3 regions of the Cupriavidus sp. SK-4 genome follow, and region 1 is predicted to be linked to each of the others. Evidence: predicted binding sites of a transcription regulator. Region 1 holds the regulator's gene; each other region holds the start of a gene.
The links. Region 1 encodes sigma-54, which starts transcription at its own class of promoters, with help from an activator protein. Its sites were predicted from a motif close to TGGCANGNAANCTGCTTT; they were not measured.

Region 1 (6,558 bases):
GCGTCCGTGGCGGATCTTCTGATGCCGTGGGACGGTAGAGGTCGGTCGAGGACATGCAGTGCCAGCTTGGGTATCGCGCAGCAATGGGCCAGCCGGCCAACGCGGCGCGCAGATGCCAATGATGCCAGTGGGCAGTCCCGCCTGCGTCAGCCCGCCGGTGCGAGCTCTCGGTGTCTCACCAGCACATTACCATGCGCCCGGAAGTAGTTGGCAAGCCTTTCCGCAATATAGACAGAGCGATGCTGGCCGCCGGTGCAGCCGATCGCCACGGTCAGGTAGCTGCGGTTGTCGGCAATGAAGCTTGGCAGCCACTTTTCCACGTAGGCGCGAATATCCTCGGCCATTGCCAGCACCATTGGCTGGGCCTGCAGGAAGTCGATCACCGGCGTGTCGCGCCCCGTCAGCGGGCGCAAAACCAGGTCGTAATAGGGGTTGGGCAGCGAGCGCACGTCGAACACCATGTCCGCATCGCTGGGCACGCCGTGCTTGAAGCCGAACGACTCGAACAGCAGCGTCAGCCGCTGGCTGTCGTCGCGGATCAGCTCCTTGATCCAGCTGCGCAGCGTATTGGTGCGCACATTGCTGGTGTCGATGCGGTGCGCGGCCTCAGCCAGCGGGCTCAGCAGCGCGCGCTCCATCTCGATCGCTTCCATCAGCGCGGTGTCGTTGAAGGCGGGTTCACCGCCCGGACCCGGCATGCCGTCGGTACGCACCGACAGAGGGTGGCGGCGGCGCGTCTCGGAGTAGCGCTGCACCAGTGCGTCGGTGCTGGCGGTCAGGAACACCACCTCGACCTGGTGCTCCGCGGCCAGCGCGCGCACGGTGTCGGGCAACTGGTCGAGCGACTCGCGGCTGCGGATGTCAGTGGCGACGCCCAGGTGCGTATAGCCCTGGCTGTCGAGATAGCGGGTCAGTTCCGGGATGAACTGAGCCGGCAGGTTGTCCACGCAGTAGTAGCCTGCGTCTTCGAGCACGTTCAGTGCGACGGACTTGCCGGAACCGGATATGCCGGTGATGAGGATGATGCGCATAGCACCTGAAGCATAGCATCAGGTGCTGGCTGCGTCATGACAGGGAGTTTACACAGGCAAAAATGGCGAACCTCCCGGTTCGCCATTCTTCTTCAGCTTGCGCCGTCGCTCAGGCTGCCTTGGACAGGCATTCCTTCATGTAGGCCTTGTATTCGTCGCCCTTCTTGCCCTTGCCCGACTTGCTGCAGGAGGCCATTTTCTCCTGCTGGGTCTTGGACGCGCCCTTGGACAGGCATTCCTTCATGAACGCCTTGCGTTCGTCGCCCTTCTTGCCGGCGGCTTCCGTATTGCAGGCCTTCATCTTGTCCTGCTGGGAATTGGCTGCGGGCTTGTCCGGGGTAGCCGGGGTGGCGGGCGTGGCAGGCATGGCCGGCGTTGCCGGTGCGGTGGCCGCCGGCTTGGCTGGCGTAGCGGGGGTTGCCGGCGTGGCGGTGGTCTGTGCAAAAGCGCTGGCGGCGATCATCGGGGTGACCAGCGCGCACATCGCGATCAGTTTCTTCATGCTTGCTCTCCTGGGTGTGGAAAACTTCATGGCCGCGCGCCATTGCCGGCGTTGCAGCTTCCGTAACGGGCGCGATGCCCATTACAGCACAAAACGGAGCATGCCTGAAGAACGTTGACGTCCTGCGTCAACGCCGTTGTAAGTAAATGAAAACGCTGGCGCTCAGAGCAGGCGGCCCTGGCCGCGCGAAACCGCATCGGCCTGCATCGCGGCGCGCTGCCGGTCCATGAAGTCGCGCAGCGTATCGATGCCGCGCAGGCGCAGGATGGTGTTGCGCACCGCGGCCTCGACCAGCACGGCCAGGTTGCGCCCGGCCGCCACCTGGATCTTGACCATGTGGATCGGCAGGCCCAGCACGTCGAGGTATTGCGAATCGAGCGGCAGCCGCTCGAACTCGCCGTCATTGCGGCGCACCAACTGCACCACCAGCTTGATCTTCATCTTCCGGCGCACCGCGGTCTCACCGAAGATGGTCTTGATGTCGAGCAGGCCCAGGCCGCGTACTTCAAGCAGGTTCTGCAGCAGCGGCGGGCAGCGGCCTTCGATGAAATCCGGCCCCAGGCGCACGAAGTCTACGGCATCGTCGGCCACCAGCCCGTGGCCGCGCGAGATCAGTTCCAGGCCCAGTTCGCTCTTGCCCAGGCCCGATTCGCCCATGATCAGCACGCCCATACCCAGGATGTCGAGGAATACCCCGTGCATGGTCACGCGCGGCGCGGAGATGCGCGACAGGTACAGGCGCAGGTGGTCGATCACCGCGGCGGACGACACCGGCGTGGTGAACAGCGGCGTGGACGAGCGCGTGCAGCGCAGTTCCAGGTCGGGCGGCGGCTCCATGCCGTCGGCGATCACCAGGAAGGGCGGCTCCAGCAGGATCAGCTCGCCCATCTGGCGCTTGCGGGTCTCGTCGTCCAGCCGCTGGTAATAGGTGATCTCGGGCTTGCCGAGCACCTGGATGCGGTTGGGGTGGATCAGGTTCAGGTGGCCCACCAGGTCGGCGGCGGAGGTGGCTTCGCGGGCGAACTCCACGTCGAAGGCGCGGTCCGCGCCTTCCAGACCGGCCACCCACGAGAGTTTGATGTCGGCTGCGTTGTCGTCGAAGATGGACTGGGAGGTGACGCCGGTGAGTTCCATGCTGTATGACTGGTGGGGCGGTTTGCGAAGCGCCTTGGCGCCTGCCCGGTCTGGTGCCGGCCCGCCTGGGGGATCAGGGGATCAGGGATGCCATGCGATCAGCAACTGATGGACGGCATCGGGCGTGGGCAGCGTGGCCAGTCCTTCACGCATGTCGCGGTCGGAAAGCAGTTGCGCGATTTCAGACAGGATTTCCAGGTGCTGCTGCGTAGCCTGTTCGGGCACCAGCAGGAAGATCAGCAGCGATACCGGCTTGCCATCCGGCGATTCGAACGGAATTGGTTCGGCCAGGCGCATGAAGGCGGCCAGCGGCTGCTTCAGGCCCTTAATGCGGCCGTGCGGGATCGCCACGCCGGCGCCCAGGCCGGTGGATCCAAGCGACTCGCGCGCGAACAGGTTGTCCGTCACGATGGCGCGCGCCACACCATGGTTGTTCTCGAAGAGGAGCCCGGCCTGCTCGAACACACGCTTCTTGCTGGTGACGCTGACGTCGAGGGTGATGTTGCCGGGTGGCAGCAATTTGGCCAAACGATTCATGGGCGATGCGCAGGATTTCAGTTAGCGGGCGGGACCGTTCCGCCGGGCAGTGGGCTGGCTCCGGGCTGCCGTTGGCCTGGCCGGAGGCGTCCGGCCCATTATAGAGCAGCGACTACTCCCGTATTGTGCAGCGCAACGGGGCAAGCCGGTGCAGAACGATACATGGTGATGCAATCGTGCCTCCGGGTCGGGGAGCCGGTGCACCGGTGCGGGGCACGGCCAGGATTCCCTCTCTTTGTATGGCGCAGCATACACCTTGGCGCAGCGCTTGCGAACACTCTTGCCCGTTCGGGTGAAAAGCGTTGGCTCCGGCGCCACAGCCGGGCCGCACCGCCAGTGCGGGCGCGGCATGCCGGCGGCAATCCGGAACGCGAGGGCGCAAAAAAGCCGCGCTTCGTTGCGCGGCTTGCCTGTTCAATCCTGATTCAGCAGCCCGCTGCGGGGCTGCCGGGCACGGTCATTGCTGCATTTGCGCTGCGGCCATCTGGTACTTGACCGCTTCGCGGTCGTGGCCTTGCACGCGATCCTTGTAGCGGATCACCTGACGGTCCAGCTTGTCGACGAGTGCGTCGATCGCTGCATATAGGTCTTCGTGATGCGCCTCGACAAAGATGTCCTTGCCCTTGAGATGTAGATTGATTTCTGCGTACTGACGCCGGTCCTTTTCCTTGTGGTTGTCGACAGAGAGCAGCACGCTAACGCCAATGACCTGATCGAAATGCCTGACGATTCGCTCCAGCTTCGTTTCCACGTACTCACGCAGAGGGGGCGTGATGTCCAGGTGGTGTCCACTGATCTTGAAGTTCATAGCGCTTCTCCTTCTGAAAGAGCCTCACCAGGCAGGCGGTGGGCTCGGCTACAAAGACTTGCGGAGATTGACTGCGGGGATCTTCAGGGCTTCGCGATACTTGGCAACAGTGCGGCGCGCAACAACAAAGCCTTGCTCACCCAGCAGTTCGGCAATGCGACTGTCGGAAAGGGGATTCCTCGGGTCTTCGGCTCCTATCAGTTGCTTGATCAAGGCGCGGATGGCCGTTGATGAAGCCGCGCCACCGGTTTCGGTGGACACGTGGCTGCCGAAGAAGTACTTCAGTTCGAAAGTACCCATCGGCGTTGCCATGTATTTATTGGTCGTCACCCGGGAGATGGTTGACTCGTGTAAACCCAGTGTATCGGCAATCTCCCGCAAAACCAAGGGGCGCATGGCGATTTCGCCGTGACTGAAAAAGTTCTTTTGACGCTCGACAATGGCCTGCGAGACACGCAGGATTGTGTCGAACCTCTGCTGGATGTTCTTGATCAGCCAGCGCGCCTCCTGCAGCTTCTGCTGCAGCCCGGCCGTGCCGGACTCACCCTTCGCGCCACGCAGGATTTGTGCATACATGTCATTGATGCGCAGCCTCGGCATCACATCCGGATTGAGCTGCGCGATCCAGCCGCCGCCACCCTTGCGCACGAACACGTCCGGCACCACGAAGTCGGCCTCCGGGCGGCTGTGTGCATGGCCGGGGTAGGGCGCCAGCGAGCGGATCAGTTCGTGTGCGGACTTCAGCGCCACTTCATCGACCTGCAGCGCCTTCTTCAGCCGCGTGTAGTCGCGTACTGCGAGCAACTCCAGGTGGTTGGTGACGATGTTCAGCGCCAGTTCGCGCTGCGGGTGCGTCAGGCGCCGCAACTGCAGGGCCAGGCACTCGGCGGCGTTGCGCGCGCCCACGCCGGGCGGGTCGAAGCTCTGCAGCAGCGTGAGGATGGCGTGGACTTCGTCGATCTCAAACTCGAGTTCTTCCGGCAACTCCGTGCAGATCTCCTCAAGCGATGCGCTCAGGTAGCCATCGTCGTCGAGCGATTCGATCAGGAAGATGGCCAGGCCCTTGTCGCGCGCCGAGATCTTTAGCGGCGTGAGCTGCTCCATCAGGTACTCGCGCAGCGTGGGCTCGGCTTCGCGCAGCTGCATCGGTGTTTTTTCGTCCTCGTCGCCCTGGGGGCGGCGCGCAAAGTCGTCCAGGCTCCAGTCGCCGCTGCCATAGTCGTCGCCGTTGCCGCTGTCGCCATAGCTGTCATCGTCACCCGCGCCGTCGGCGCGGGCGTCGCCATTGCCCTGGGGCTCTGCCGGGGCGGGCGCCGGTGCGCTCTGCAGGTTGACCGAGCCGTCGGCCGCCACGCGCAGCGGGCTTTCGATCCAGTCGTTCTCGCGCTCGAGCAGCGGGTTTTCCGTCAGCGCCTGTTCGACCTCTTGCTGCAGTTCCAGCGTGGAGAGCTGCAGCAGCCGGATCGACTGCTGCAGTTGCGGGGTCAGGGCCAGATGCTGGGAAAGGCGGAGCTGTAGCGACGGTTTCATGCGACCTATTCTATGCGCATCTTTCCGTTGTTGGAACGGAAATTGCTATCGCTTGTGCGGTCCGATCGCCGCTGGCTGTGGGAGGGCCCACGCGCGTCCGCGAAGAGGCCTGCCGCTCGCGGGCAGGCCGCTAAATCACATGCGGAAGTTCTCGCCCAGGTAGACACGCCGCACTGCGTCATTGGCGATGATTTCCTCGGGCTGGCCCGCGGCCAGCACCGTGCCTTCGCTGATGATGTAGGCGTGGTCGCAGATGCCGAGCGTCTCGCGCACGTTGTGGTCGGTGATCAGCACGCCGATATTGCGCGCCTTAAGGAAGCTGACGATGCGCTGGATCTCGCCCACGGCGATCGGGTCCACGCCGGCGAAGGGCTCGTCCAGCAGGATGAAGCGCGGTGACGACGCCAGCGCGCGCGCGATTTCCACGCGGCGGCGCTCGCCGCCCGACAGCGACAGCGCCGGGTTGTTGCGCAGGTGCGCGATCTGCAGGTCGTCGAGCAGCGAATCCAGGCGGCGCTCGATCTCGGCCTTGGCCAGCGGCTTGCCGTTGCTCACCTGCAGCTCCAGCACCGCGCGGATGTTCTCTTCGACGTTGAGCTTGCGGAACACCGAGGCTTCCTGCGGCAGGTACGACAGCCCCATGCGCGCGCGCTCGTGGATCGGCAGGCCGCTGATGTGGTCGCCGTCGAGCACGATATCGCCTTCGTCCAGCGCCACCAGGCCCACGATCATGTAGAACGATGTGGTCTTGCCCGCGCCGTTGGGCCCGAGCAGGCCGACCACCTCGCCGCTCTTCACGTCGAGCGAGACGTCCTTGACCACCGTGCGCGAGCCATAGCGCTTCTTCAGGTGGCGCACGACCAGCGTGCTGCCGCCGGCAAGGACGGTGGAGGCTTCGACGGAAGGCTTGTCGGCGATGGTTGCGGTATCGGTCATTGGCACAGTCTGGCGTTCAGGCGTTTCTGGCGCCGGCCGCATGCGATGCACGCAGCCGGCGCCAGGCGTCAGGGTTTGTT
Region 2 (6,558 bases), on a different contig from region 1:
GCCCGTCGGGCAGGTTGCAATGCCGCAGGATCAGGTCGAGCATGGGGGTCTCTCAGGCAGGAGGCACGCCGATGTTCTCACGGCACCGGCTCCGGCGCCACGGTGCGCGGGTCCAGGCGTCATGCGCGCCGGTCGGGCGCGGCGGGCTCGGGGTCGAGTCCGCAGCCGCGCAGCAGCAGCGCCACCAGGTGCTCGGTGGCCTGAGCATAGTCCTGCTGCTCCATCTGGCTGACGCCAAGCACCGCGCATACCTGCGACTCGAAATCCGCATAGGTCTGCGTGGCCGCCCAGATCGTGAAGAACAGGTGCTGCGGGTCGACCGGCGCCATCTGGCCGCGGTCGATCCACTGCTGCACCACCGCCGCCTTGCGCGACACCAGTTCGCGCAGCACCTGCCGCAGGACCTCGCCGATCTCATGCGCGCCGTGCAGCAGTTCGTTGGCAAATACGCGCGATGCATCCGGATGACTGGCCGACAGCCGCATCTTGGCGCGGATGTATTGTTCCAGCGCCACCTGCGGCGGCAGCTCGGCGCGGATGATGTCGGTCTCCGACAGCCACAGCTGCAGCGTATGCGCCAGCACGGCGCGGTACAGCGCCTGCTTGGTGCGGAAGTAGTAATGCAGGTTGGACTTGGGCACGCCGGCGCGCACCGCGATCTCGGCCATGGTGGCGCCGGCGAAGCCCGCGCGCGCAAAGACATGCTCGGCCGCGTGCAGGATCATGGCCTGGTTCTCCTGCCGGATGCGCCCGCCCGGGGCATCGCACGCGGGCAGCGGGCGCCGCGCCGTGGCGCTGGCGGGCGTGTCCATCAGCGCGTGCCGTAGAGGCGGTCGCCGGCGTCGCCCAGCCCGGGCACGATATAGCCGTGCTCGTTGAGGGTGTCGTCGATGGCCGCGGTGACGATGCCGACCTCAGGGTGCGCCGCGCGCAGCGCGCGCAGCCCGGGGCGCGAGGCGATCAGGCACACGTACTTCATGGTGGTGACGCCGGCCTCTTTCAGGCGGTTCAGCGCGGCGATGGCCGAGTTGCCGGTGGCCAGCATCGGGTCCACCACGATCACCATGCGCTCCTGGATGTCTTCCGGCATCTTGAAGTAGTACTCGATCGGCTCCAGCGTCTCGGGGTCGCGGTACAGGCCGATATGCCCGACCCGCGCCGCCGGCAGCAGCTCCAGCATGCCGTCGATAAAGCCGTTGCCCGCGCGCAGGATCGACACCAGGCACAGCTTCTTGCCGGACAGCACCCGCGACTGCATCGGCGCGATCGGCGTGCGGATGGCGATGGTCTCCATGGCCAGGTCGCGCGTGGCTTCGTAGGTCAGCAACTGGCTGATTTCGCGCACCAGCCGGCGGAAGTTGTCGGTGGTGGTCTCTTCGCTGCGCACCAGGGTGACCTTGTGCTGCACCAGCGGGTGGTCGACGACCAGCACGCCGGGCAGGCCGGCAGCATCGGCATCGAGTGGGTCAACAGCGGGAACAGCGGACATGTCGTTCATGGTGACGCTCCTGATGCCACGTTTCACATGCAATGCCTGCCAGCAACGTCGGCCGCCTGGCGGCCGACGTGCTCAGAACACGGTGCCGTCGCTGATGATGGCGAACGGCGGCGCGCCACCCTGGCGCCGCTTGGCGGCAATGCGGCGCCCCGCCGCCCAGGTGCCGCCTTCCAGCACGCGCGCCAGCGGGAAGTTCTCTTCCTGCAAGCCAAGCGCCTGGCGCACGCCGTCGGCCACCAGGTCCAGGCCGGTCACCGTCAGCGCGCGCCATTCGACGATCACCGGCTCATCCACCGCATGCGGCACGGCGGCAAAGCCGGGGTCGCGCGGCACCATCAGCTCGAAGTCGTAGAGCAGGCCGCCGTTGCGGTATTCGGGCAGGCCCGTCAGCGCGTCCAGCCCGGTCACGGTCAGGCCGGCGTCTTCCAGCGGCTCCAGCAGCGAATAGGTCAGCCATTGCGTGAGCTTGTGGAACGGCACCAGCCCGCCCGGCGCGGCCGGATGCCGCCAGCAGTCGCCCAGCGACACGCCTTCGACAATGATCCGCCCCGGCCATACCGGCCCCAGGCCAACCAGCAGCGTGCGCAGCAGGAAGCTGGCGTCGAGCTGCCCGTTGACCGCATGCGCCTTCAGGTAGTCATACAGGTTGCCCAGCCGCGCCGGCCGGCCAAACAGCGCCGGGGTCGCCTCCATCACCTCGCCGAGGCGGCGCAGCAGGCCGGCGCGGCCTTCCAGCCCCACCAGCGGGTTGTGCTGCGCGACCTGGAAGGCGTGGGCGATGCTGTCGGCATCGATGCGCTGCAGCCGCTCGGCGTCCGCGCGCAGCGGATCGCCCGGCGCGGCCGAGAAGCCGCCGCGTGCGAACAGGACGAAGCTGGCCACGCCCAGCCCTTCCGAGCGCGTCAGCACCAGGTCGCTGGCCGGATCGCGGTAACGCCAGTCAGGGCCGGCGCCGGCATCCAGCAGTACGCTTGGAATCACCAGGTCGATGCCGATGCGGGCGCGCTCCTCGCGGTGCTCGGGCCCGCTCAGCGCGGCACGCTCGCACAGCACCTGCCAGCGGTCCGCGCGCTGGTCGACGGCGCCGCTTTCAAAATGGCGCCAGCGGCTGTGGTACGGCACCTGCAGGTCCGGATAGCGCTGGCGGATGGTGCTGGCGACATAGTCGGCAATGGCATGCACGCGGTCCGGATGCCAGGTGAAAAGTTCGGACGCGCCGCTGGCCACGTGTTCGGTGACCGCCGCGCAATGCGTGCGCACCGCCTCGGCACACAGCAACGCCGAAGCGGGGTGCCCTTCCGGCACCGGGCTCAGCCAGCCGGCACCCGGCCGCATCTCGTTACCTGTACCCTGGCGGTCCATGCCGGGCTTGCCATCCTCGGGAAACATCGTCATTCGTTCAACCCCCTGCCCTTTGCCAGGGCCAGTTCGTTCGCATCCGGCGGCGTGTAGTGCGTAAAGTAGCCGGCGGCCACCTTGGCATCGATCTCGACACGGGCGTCGGCGGGAATCAGGGCCTCGGGGATGGCCACCTGCTCGACCACCTCGATGCCCTGCGCCACCAGCGCGCCATGCTTCATGTTGCTCATCGACGCCCAGCGGTCGATGCGGCGGATGCCCAGCCAGTGGAACACATCCGGCATCAGCTCCTGGAAACGCATGTCCTGCACGCCTGCCACGCATTCGGTGCGGGCAAAGTAAGTCTCGGCACGATCGCCGCCCACCTGCCGCTTGCGGGCGTTGTAGACCAGGAACTTGGTCACCTCGCCCAGCGCGCGGCCCTCCTTGCGGTTGTAGACCACCAGCCCGACACCGCCCTGCTGCGCCATCTCGATGCACACCTCGATGCCATGTGCCAGATACGGCCGGCAGGTACAGATGTCTGACCCGAACACATCCGATCCGTTGCATTCATCGTGCACGCGGCACGCCACGCGGGTTTCGGGCTTGCCCAGCTGGCTGACGTCGCCGAAGAAATACAACGTCATGCCGCCGATGGGCGGCAGGAACACCTTCAGGTCCGGCCGCGTCACCAGTTCCGGGAACATGCCGCCGGTCTGCTCGAACAGGCTGCGGCGCAGCACGCTTTCCTTGATGCCGAAACGGGCCGCCAGCCCGGGCAGGTACCACACCGGGTCGACCGCCGCCTTGGTCACGCGCACGTCGCCATTGGCATGGAGGATGTCGCCGTCGGGCTTGAGCCGGCCGGCCGCAATGGCAGACATCAGCTCCGGCATGTTGATATGCGCGCGGGTGACGGCAATGGTGGGGCGGATATCCACGCCGGCCGCGATGCGGTCGGCAAAGACGGTGGACACCAGGTGGCCCCAGGGATCCAGCGAGACAATTTTCTCCGGGTCGCCCCACTGCGGATGCGGGCCGATGGCCTCCGCCGGCGCGGTATCGGTCAGGTCGGTGCGATGGTCGCGCTGCAATGCGCCCGCGGCAACCGCCAGGGCCCGGTAGATGGCGTAGGCGCCAGCGTGAGTGCCGATCACATTGCGCTGCGCCGGATTCGCCAGGCTGGCGATGACCGGCCCGCGCTCGGCCGCCGTGGGGGCGCCCCAGTGGATAGGCTCGGCCGGCTTGTCGCGGCGTGCGTGCGAGGTCAGGACGATATGGTCGGACATGGCACCGGTTCCCGATGGAATCCTGACCAAATGGTCAGGTTTACGATTCCATACTAGGCAACCTTTGTGCCATCGCCCAATGCCCGTTTACGCGAGTGTTGCTCCGATGTGTGTGGCGCCGAACGCAAGTCCGCGCAGGCGGCATGCACGCTTGGCGTGCCGGCGGCGTGACATGGCGGGTGCACAAGCACCAACAAGAGGCGCGCACGCCCATGCTGGCACGGCGCCTTCCGGGGCAAGCCGCACCGTTGCCGCGCGGCCGTGCCTGCAAACGTTACACGCTTTGCCGGCTGGCGCGGTCACGGCCGTTGCCCGGCAGCGCACGCAGCGCCGCCAACGGCCGGGCGCTTTCAATGTAGCGATAGAACAGCGCGCCGGCCACATTGCTGAGCGCCCACGCGGCAACCATGCCGAGCGCGTTCAGCACCGGCTGGCCCGGCGCCAGGTTCGACACCAGCGCGTTGACCAGCAGGCAAACCGGAAAGTGAACCAGGAACACCGAATAGGAAATGCGCCCGAAGAAGCCGACCACGCGCGCCCGCGGCCAGCGCTCCAGCCAACCGCCGCGGCGCGCCACCGCCAGCAGCAGCGCAGTGGCCAGCGCCACCGCGATGCGCAGCCGGAAATCGAAGGCCAGCGCCGCCAGCGCCACCGCGCCGATGACCAGCAGCGGCAACACCGGGCGGCCGGGGTTGGACGCCCAGAAGGCCAGCGCCCCCATGCCATAGGCGCCGAAGAAGTACACCGCCCAGATATCCCACGCGGCATCGCGGTTGAACCAGAACAGCGACGCCACCGCCACCAGCGCCACCATGCCGATGCTGACCCCGGCACCCGCCGGCGCTTTCCCGCGCGCGACGGCGCGTGCGGCCCAAAGCGCGCCCAGCAGCAGCGCAAACAACTGCAGGTCGATGGCCACGTACCAGACCCCGGCCGAGAGCGCATCGACATCGAGCACGTTATGCAGCAGCGTCACATGCGCCAGGAACTGCAGCAGGCCGGGCGGCGCGGGGATCGAGTCATGCACCATCCATTGGCGCGCCAGGGCGGCGCCGGCAATGCTGAGCAGCAGCGCCGCAGCAAAGGGCACCACCAGCTTCTGGTAGCGCCGCCACAGCACCAGCAACGGGTGCTGGCCGATCTCCAGCCGGCCATGCGGCGCCAGGCTGCGCGCGGCGAGAAAGCCGCTGACCACCAGGAAGACCTGCACGGCGATGCGCGCGTAGTCGTACAGCCAGTCCACCAGCCCCGGGGCCAGCCGATACGCGGTATCGGACATCGGGCCATAGAAGGCCAGGTGATGGAGCACGATCAACTGGGAGCTGACGGCTTTCAGGGCGTCGATGCACGGCAGGCGCGACGGACGGGGGCTCATTGTTATAGGAATGTTGCGATTGCCACGGAATGCGCGATTCTACCTGCTTGCACCGGCTCGAATGTGGAACATACGCCACTACCTATAGATTCGTTACACACTGCCCCAGCTTATTGCGAGTTTGCAGGCACATGGATTCATGTCTTAACTAGCAGCGCCTCTAAAGATCTCCCCCGCCAGTTTGCGACTACATTTGACCAGCCTCCCGCGCCGGCTCTTATGCGCCGGTAGCCTAAGCTAGAGGCAGGATTGCCACCTGGGGACGCTTATGCAGCACCGCACGCTCTTCCCCCGCACCGGCCACGCCTTCCGTTGCGGCTTGGCTGAGTGCTCCCTCATCGCCCTTCTGGCCGCAGCCTTGGCGGGATGCGAGGGAGTCCCGCGGGATACCGCAGCAACACCGCCACCGCCCCGTCAGCCAATTACGTCCGGCGACGACGTGTACCCCGCCCCGACCACGGTGCGCGACACGCGACCTGCGGCGCGCACTCCGTAGGCGGCATTTACCTGCGGCATCGGCGTGCCGGTCTCGGGTGTCGTCCGACAAAAACAGAAGCTGGCCGGGAAGGGACCTTGGCTCGCCGCAGGCCGGTTGTCTCTTCGGGACAGCCACGGCATCGGAACACCGGCCTGCCAACTACACGACGGCCTAACCTTGGCCCTGAACCGGAGGATCAGTCTCTATGGCGAAGCCGGCAGGCTTTGGGCCACGGGGGGTAATGCCAGGGTCAGGAACTCGATCATTGGCTCGGCCGGGCTGCAGCTCAAGTGGTGATCCAAGGGTGTCGGCCTCGATTGGGATACGCACGGTCAGCATTGTCCCCTCCCCTGTGGATCGCACGCTGAACGTCCCGCCAAGACGCCGGGTACGCGCGCGCATGCTGCGCATGCCGGTGCCCGGATGCCGTTCGATGGCGGCGGGTTCGAAGCCCATTCCGTTGTCGCTGACAATCAGCTCCAGCCCCCGGGCATCATTGCGCAGGACGACGTCCGTGCGACTCGCCTTGCTGTGCTTCAGTACATTGGTCAGCGCCTCTTGCACGGTCCTCATGACA
Region 3 (6,558 bases), on a different contig from region 1:
ACGCCGATCAGGCCATAGGTAATGGCCAGCCCGAGCGCGGCCAGCAGCAGCACGCTGCCCAGGCTCAGCCCGGCGAACAGGTTGCCGACCAGCTCGGCGCGGCGCTGGTCGCTGCGCAGCGTGTCCAGCGCCTGCTGCGCGGCCAGGCGCACGTCGGCATCGGGCTCGCGGTAGTTGCCGGCGCTGTCGCGCTCCACCAGCGGCGCCAGCTTCTGGCGGCTCTGCGGGTTGCTGTCGCTGCCGAGGATGCGGATGGCTTCAAGCCTCGCGTCATGCGCTGCGGGATCGGCCGGCTCGGCCAGCACCAGGTTGGCCCAGATCACGTCCAGGCTGGTGCGCAGGCCGGCATCGGCCTCGTTCTTGCGGGCGGCTTCGACCGCGGCGCGCGAGGCGCTCTCGGGCTGGTCGCGCAGCGTGGCGATGGCCTGCGCGCGCACCGCGATGTCGGTCGACTGCAGCAGCAGGCTGCTGGCGGCGCTGTCGACCAGCGCACGCAGGCTGTTGTTCAGGGTCAGGGATTCGAGCTCGTCGGCTTTCACCGCGACCGGTTTGCCGGTGACGGCATCGACGGTCTTGTCGCCATCCTGGCGCACCATGCCGACCGACGGCGCATATTGCAGCGCGTCGTCCTGCAAGGCCTTCAGGATCGGGCCGGCCTGTTCGGGCGGCGCCTTGGCCAGCGCGGTCAGCGCCGCGGTCTTGGCATCGAAATCGTCTTCGGCCAGCGGCTTCAGCTCGGCCTGCGTCAGCGCCGCGGCCCACGGCGCAGCCGCCAGCAGCAGCGCCGCCAGCAAGGCGCGCAGCCATGGCAGGATGGAAACGGATAAGGAATTGCGCATAGGTGCTGGCGAGTTGCGGAATGAGTGTTTGGGGAGAAGGCAGGTGTCCATGACGAAGCGAGTGCCATCTGGCTGGCAAGCGCCAGCCCTCTCCCCCAGCCCCGCTCCCGCAAGCGGGACAGGGGAGCCAACCGGCAGCAGGTGGCCCGGCTTACATCACCTTGTCCGGCTTGCCTTCGTTACCCGCGATAAACGGGCTCCACGGCTGCGCGCGCACCGCCTTCGGCGTCTTCCACACCACCGAGAACTGGCCGTCGCCCTTCACTTCGCCGATCATCACCGGCTTGTACAGGTGGTGGTTCTCGCCCATGGTCAGCGTGAAGCCGTCCGGTGCCTTGAAGGTCTGGCCGTACATGGCCGCGCGCACCTTGTTGGTGTCGGTGGTGCCGGCCTTCTTCACGGCCTGCGCCCACATATGGATGCCCACGTAGGTGGCTTCCATCGGGTCGTTGGTCACGCGCTTGTCGCCGCCGGGGAGGTTGTTGGCCTTGACCCATGCCGCCCACTGCTTGCGGAAGGCTTCGTTCTCGGGGTTCTTGACCGACATGAAGTAGTTCCATGCGGCCAGGTGGCCCACCAGCGGCTTGGTATCGATGCCGCGCAGTTCCTCTTCACCCACCGAGAACGCCACCACGGGCACGTCCTTGGCCTTCAGCCCGGCATTGCCCAGCTCCTTGTAGAACGGCACGTTGGAGTCGCCGTTGATGGTGGAGATCACCGCGGTCTTGCCGCCCTGCGAGAACTTCTTGATATTGGCGACGATGGTCTGGTAGTCGCTGTGGCCAAACGGGGTGTAGACCTCTTCGATGTCCTTGTCGGCAACGCCCTTGCTCTTCAGGAAGGCGCGCAGGATTTTGTTGGTGGTGCGCGGGTAGACGTAGTCGGTGCCCAGCAGGTAGAAGCGCTTGGCGCCGCCGCCTTCCTTGCTCATCAGGTATTCCACCGCCGGGATCGCCTGCTGGTTGGGCGCCGCACCGGTGTAGAAGACGTTCTTGGACATTTCCTCGCCTTCATACTGCACCGGGTAGAACAGCAGCGAGTTCAGTTCCTCATAGACCGGCAGCACCGACTTGCGCGACACCGAGGTCCAGCAGCCGAAGGTCACCGCGACCTTGTCCTTGGTGATCAGCTGGCGCGCCTTTTCCGCGAACAGCGGCCAGTTCGAGGCTGGGTCCACCACCACCGGCTCCAGCTTGCGCCCCAGCACGCCGCCGCTCTTGTTGATCTCGTCGATGGTCATCAGGGCCACGTCCTTCAGCGACGTCTCCGAAATGGCCATGGTGCCGGACAGCGAGTGCAGGATACCGACCTTGATCGGTTCCTTGGACTGCGCCATGGCCAGCGGGCTGGTACCGATCATTGCCGCGGCGGCTATCGCCGACAGCTTCAGCATGTCACGTCGTTGCATTTGCAGCTCCCGTTTATGGTGTTAGTCAGGGACTACGCTCCCCGGGTGATGCTTCTGCAACTAGCGTGCCATGGAGGCAGGCCGCCTGATACCCACCGCGCCGGCGGCAGATGGCGTGCTGGCGCGGCGCGCAGGCGCTGCCGCCGCCCGCGATCGCGCATCCGCACCAGAGCAGTGCGGGCGGCGCACGCACCACTCCCGTGCATCTGTGCAATTCCGTGCGGGCGGCATGCGCAAGGCACCAGGCGCTGCGCGTCCCCGCACCAAGGCCGGGCGCCATGCCCCAAGGCAGGCGACGGGCAAAAAAAAAGGGGCCCCTTGCAGGGCCCCGCTCTCGATGCCAGGACGTTGGTCCTTACATCACCATCATGTTGGCATTCAGGTTGTGCATGATCCACAGCGAACCCGCCACCACGATCACCAGGATCAGCGCCGTGAACAGCAGCGCGATCACGTTGCTGCGCTGCTCGGACGACGTGTCCAGGTGCAGGAAGTACTTCAGGTGGACCAGCATCTGGACCACGGCCATGCCGAGGATGATCCAGAGGATGGTGCCCTTGTCCATGCTGCCGTCCATCACGAGCTTGAACGGGATCACGGTCAGGATCACCGCCAGGATAAAGCCGATCGCATACGACTTGAAGCTGGCGTGGGTGTCATGACCCGCGTGCGAATCGTGCGAGTCGTGGGCGCCGTGCGCCGCCGGTGCGTTGTGTTGTGCCATCACAGATGTCCCATCAGGTAGACCACGGTAAACACGCCGATCCAGACCACGTCCAGGAAGTGCCAGAACAGCGACAGGCACATCAGGCGCTTGCTCAGGGTCGGGGTGATGCCCTTCTTCGACAGTTGCCACATCAGCACGATCATCCACAGCATGCCGCTGGCGACGTGCAGGCCGTGGGTGCCGACCAGCGTGAAGAACGACGACAGGAACGCGCTGCGGCCCGGGCCGGCGCCTTCGGCGATCAGGTGATGGAATTCGTTGATTTCCATCGCCATGAATGCCGCGCCCAGCAGGAACGTGATGCCGAGCCACACCTGCACGCGGCTGAGGCTGCGGTTCTGCAGCGAGATCATCGCCATGCCGTACGTGATCGAGGAGAACAGCAGGATGAAGGTCTCCACCAGCACGTAGTTGAGCTCGAACAGCTCCTTCGCCGACGGGCCGCCTGCCAGTTCGCCGCGCAGCACGGCGAAGGCCGCGAACAGTCCGGCGAAGATGATGCAGTCGCTCATCAGGTAGATCCAGAAGCCATACACCGTATTGGCACTGGTATCGTGGTGCGCATGGTCATGGCCGTGCGCGTCGGCGTGAGCCGAGGCGCCTGCCTGCGCGGGGATGCGGTCTAGGACTTGAGTCGACATGGTTCTCAGGCTTGCGAAGCAATGCGCTGCAGTTGGCGCGTTTCGATCTGCTCGACCTCGGTGGCCGGCACGTAGTAGTCGATGTGGTCGTCGTTGCTGCGGTGGATGAACGCCCAGATCATGCCCACCAGGCCAACCGCGGCCATCCACCAGATATGCCAGGTCAGGGCAAAGCCGAACACCAGGCTGAAGGCGCCGATGATGAAGCCCGCGCCCGTGTTCTTGGGCATGTGGATCTTCTCGTAGCCTTCGGTCGGCAGGGTCTCGCCACGGGCCTTCATGTCGGCGAACGCGTCCAGGTCACGCACCACCGGGGTGTGCGCGAAGTTGTAGAACGGCGGCGGCGACGAGGTGGCCCACTCCAGGGTACGGCCGCCCCACGGGTCGCCGGTCACGTCGGCCAGCTTCTTGCGGTCGCGGATCGACACCACGATCTGCAGCACCTGGAAGAAGATGCCCAGCGCCACGAACACCACGCCGACCACGGCCAGGTACAGCCACGGCGTCCAGGCCGGGTTGTCGGTGTGGTTCAGGCGGCGGGTCATGCCCATCAGGCCCAGCACGTACAGCGGCATGAAGGCGAAGTAGAAGCCGACCAGCCAGCACCAGAAGGCGCACTTGCCCAGGCGCTCGTTCAGCTTGAAGCCGAACGCCTTCGGCCACCAGTAGGTGATGCCGGCCAGGTAGCCGAACAGCACGCCGCCGATGATCACGTTGTGGAAGTGGGCGATCAGGAACAGGCTGTTGTGCAGCACGAAGTCGGCAGCCGGCACGGCCATCAGCACGCCGGTCATGCCACCGATCACGAAGGTGATCATGAAGCCCAGCGTCCACAGCACCGGCGAGGTCATCTGGACCCGGCCGCGGTACATGGTGAACAGCCAGTTGAAGATCTTCACCCCGGTCGGGATGGAGATGATCATGGTGGTGATGCCGAAGAACGCGTTGACGTTGGCGCCCGAGCCCATCGTGAAGAAGTGGTGCAGCCACACGATGAACGACAGCACCATGATCGCGGCGGTCGCGTACACCATGCCCTTGTAGCCGAACAGCTTCTTGCCCGAGAACGTGGCGATCACTTCAGAGAAGATGCCGAACGCCGGCAGGATCAGGATGTACACCTCGGGGTGGCCCCAGATCCAGATCAGGTTCACGTACATCATGGCGTTGCCGCCACCATCGTTCGTGAAGAAGTGCGTACCGACGTAGCGGTCCAGGCCCAGCAGCGCCAGGGTCACGGTCAGCACCGGGAAGGCGGCCACGATCAGCACGTTGGTGCACAGCGCGGTCCAGGTGAACACCGGCATGCGCATCAGCGTCATGCCCGGCGCGCGCATGCGCAGGATCGTCACCAGGAAGTTCACGCCGGTCAGCAAGGTGCCCAGGCCCGAGATCTGCAAGCTCCAGAGGTAGTAGTCCACCCCCACGCCCGGGCTGAAGTCCAGTCCCGACAGCGGCGGATAGGCCAGCCAGCCGGTCTTGGCGAATTCACCGACGCCCAGCGAGACATTGACCAGCATGGCGCCCGACACGAACAGCCAGAAGGAGAGCGTGTTCAGGAACGGGAAGGCCACGTCGCGCGCGCCGATCTGCAGCGGCACGACCAGGTTCATCAGGCCGGTCATCAGCGGCATGGCCACGAAGAAGATCATGATCACGCCGTGGGCGGTGAAGATCTGGTCGTAGTGCTCAGGCGGCAGGACGCCGGTCGCGCCATTGGTGGCGAGCGCCAGCTGGGTGCGCATCATGACCGCGTCGGCGAAGCCGCGCAGCAGCATGATCAGCGCGACCAGGCAGTACATCACGCCGATCTTCTTGTGGTCGACCGAGGTGAACCACTCGTTCCAGAGGTAGCCCCACTTCTTGAAATAGGTGATCGCGCCTAGCAGCGCGGCCCCGCCCAGGGCGACGCCGGCCAGAACGACCATGATGATCGGCTCATGAAACGGAATCGCCGACAAACTCAACTTGCCAAACATCATTGCTCCTAGGATTGCGCGCCCAGCGCCAGCTTGGCCGGCGTGGTCATCGACAGCTGCTCTTCACCGAGGGTGTTGCGCGACGTGCAGATCGGGCCGCCCTTGAACCCGTCGGCGGCGACAGCCGTGCCGCTGTGGTCCATGTACTTGTGCAGGATGTTGCGGAAGAGCTGGTCTTCCACCTTGCCGTAGTACGTGACCGGCTCCTTCTCGCTGGGTTGTGCCAGCGTCTTGTAGCCTTCAACGCCCAGTTCGGTGGACGAGGCGCGAACCTTGGCGACCCACTCATCGAACTCGTAGTTCGACATGGCGACCGCCTTGAACTTCATGCCCGAAAAGCCGCCGCCGCTGTAGTTGGCGGACACGCCATCGTAAGAGCCGGCTTCGTTGGCGATCAGGTGCAGCTTGGTCTCCATCCCTGCCATGGCGTACACCTGGCTGCCCAGTTGCGGGATGAAGAACGAATTCATGATCGAATCCGAGGTGATCTTGAAGTTCACCGGGGTGTCGACCGGGAAGGCGATCTGGTTGACCGTGGCGATCTTCAGTTCCGGATAGATGAACAGCCATTTCCAGTTCAGCGCCACCACCTCGACGGTGACCGGCTTCTTGCTGGATTCGAGCGGCTTGTACGGGTCCAGGTCGTGCGAGGACTTCCAGGTGATGATGCCCAGCGCAATGATGATCAGGCAGGGGATCAGCCATACCACCACTTCGATCGCGGTGGAGTGCGACCAGTCCGGCTCATAGCGCGCCGAGGTATTGGACGCGCGGTACTTCCAGGCGAACACCAGCGTCAGCACGATCACCGGCAGCACCACCAGCAGCATGAGCCAGGTTGCGATCAGGATGATGTTCTTGATGTCGACGCCGACCTGCCCTTTCGGGTCGAGCAGCGTCATGTTGCAGCCGGCGAGCAGGAGCAGGCCAAGGCAAGGCAGGAACCGCGTCCAACGCGGCAGTA

Region 2: the regulator sigma-54 is predicted to act here: its motif matches at 4,183-4,200, upstream of CF68_RS00560 (GTP cyclohydrolase II).
Region 3: the regulator sigma-54 is predicted to act here: its motif matches at 2,301-2,318, upstream of urtA (urea ABC transporter substrate-binding protein).

The regions. Positions count from the first base shown of each region.
Region 1 is NZ_JFJW01000098.1:58,285-64,842, forward strand. It holds gene CF68_RS21320 (LON peptidase substrate-binding domain-containing protein) at 1-55, opposite strand, end outside; gene rapZ (RNase adapter RapZ) at 147-1,031, opposite strand; gene CF68_RS21330 (PsiF family protein) at 1,141-1,533, opposite strand; gene hprK (HPr(Ser) kinase/phosphatase) at 1,696-2,667, opposite strand; gene ptsN (PTS IIA-like nitrogen regulatory protein PtsN) at 2,749-3,204, opposite strand; gene hpf (ribosome hibernation-promoting factor, HPF/YfiA family) at 3,662-4,012, opposite strand; gene CF68_RS21350 (RNA polymerase factor sigma-54) at 4,061-5,542, opposite strand; gene lptB (LPS export ABC transporter ATP-binding protein) at 5,678-6,478, opposite strand; partial or broken gene CF68_RS38550 (lipopolysaccharide transport periplasmic protein LptA) at 6,547-6,558, opposite strand, start outside.
Region 2 is NZ_JFJW01000003.1:38,851-45,408, reverse strand. It holds gene CF68_RS00580 (amidohydrolase family protein) at 1-43, opposite strand, end outside; gene CF68_RS00575 (TetR/AcrR family transcriptional regulator) at 120-812, opposite strand; gene upp (uracil phosphoribosyltransferase) at 812-1,498, opposite strand; gene CF68_RS00565 (URC4/urg3 family protein) at 1,571-2,893, opposite strand; gene CF68_RS00560 (GTP cyclohydrolase II) at 2,890-4,128, opposite strand; gene CF68_RS00555 (acyltransferase) at 4,403-5,503, opposite strand; gene CF68_RS00550 (7TM diverse intracellular signaling domain-containing protein) at 6,153-6,558, opposite strand, start outside.
Region 3 is NZ_JFJW01000068.1:66,679-73,236, reverse strand. It holds gene urtB (urea ABC transporter permease subunit UrtB) at 1-839, opposite strand, end outside; gene urtA (urea ABC transporter substrate-binding protein) at 991-2,247, opposite strand; gene cyoD (cytochrome o ubiquinol oxidase subunit IV) at 2,603-2,971, opposite strand; gene cyoC (cytochrome o ubiquinol oxidase subunit III) at 2,971-3,615, opposite strand; gene cyoB (cytochrome o ubiquinol oxidase subunit I) at 3,621-5,594, opposite strand; gene cyoA (ubiquinol oxidase subunit II) at 5,603-6,558, opposite strand, start outside.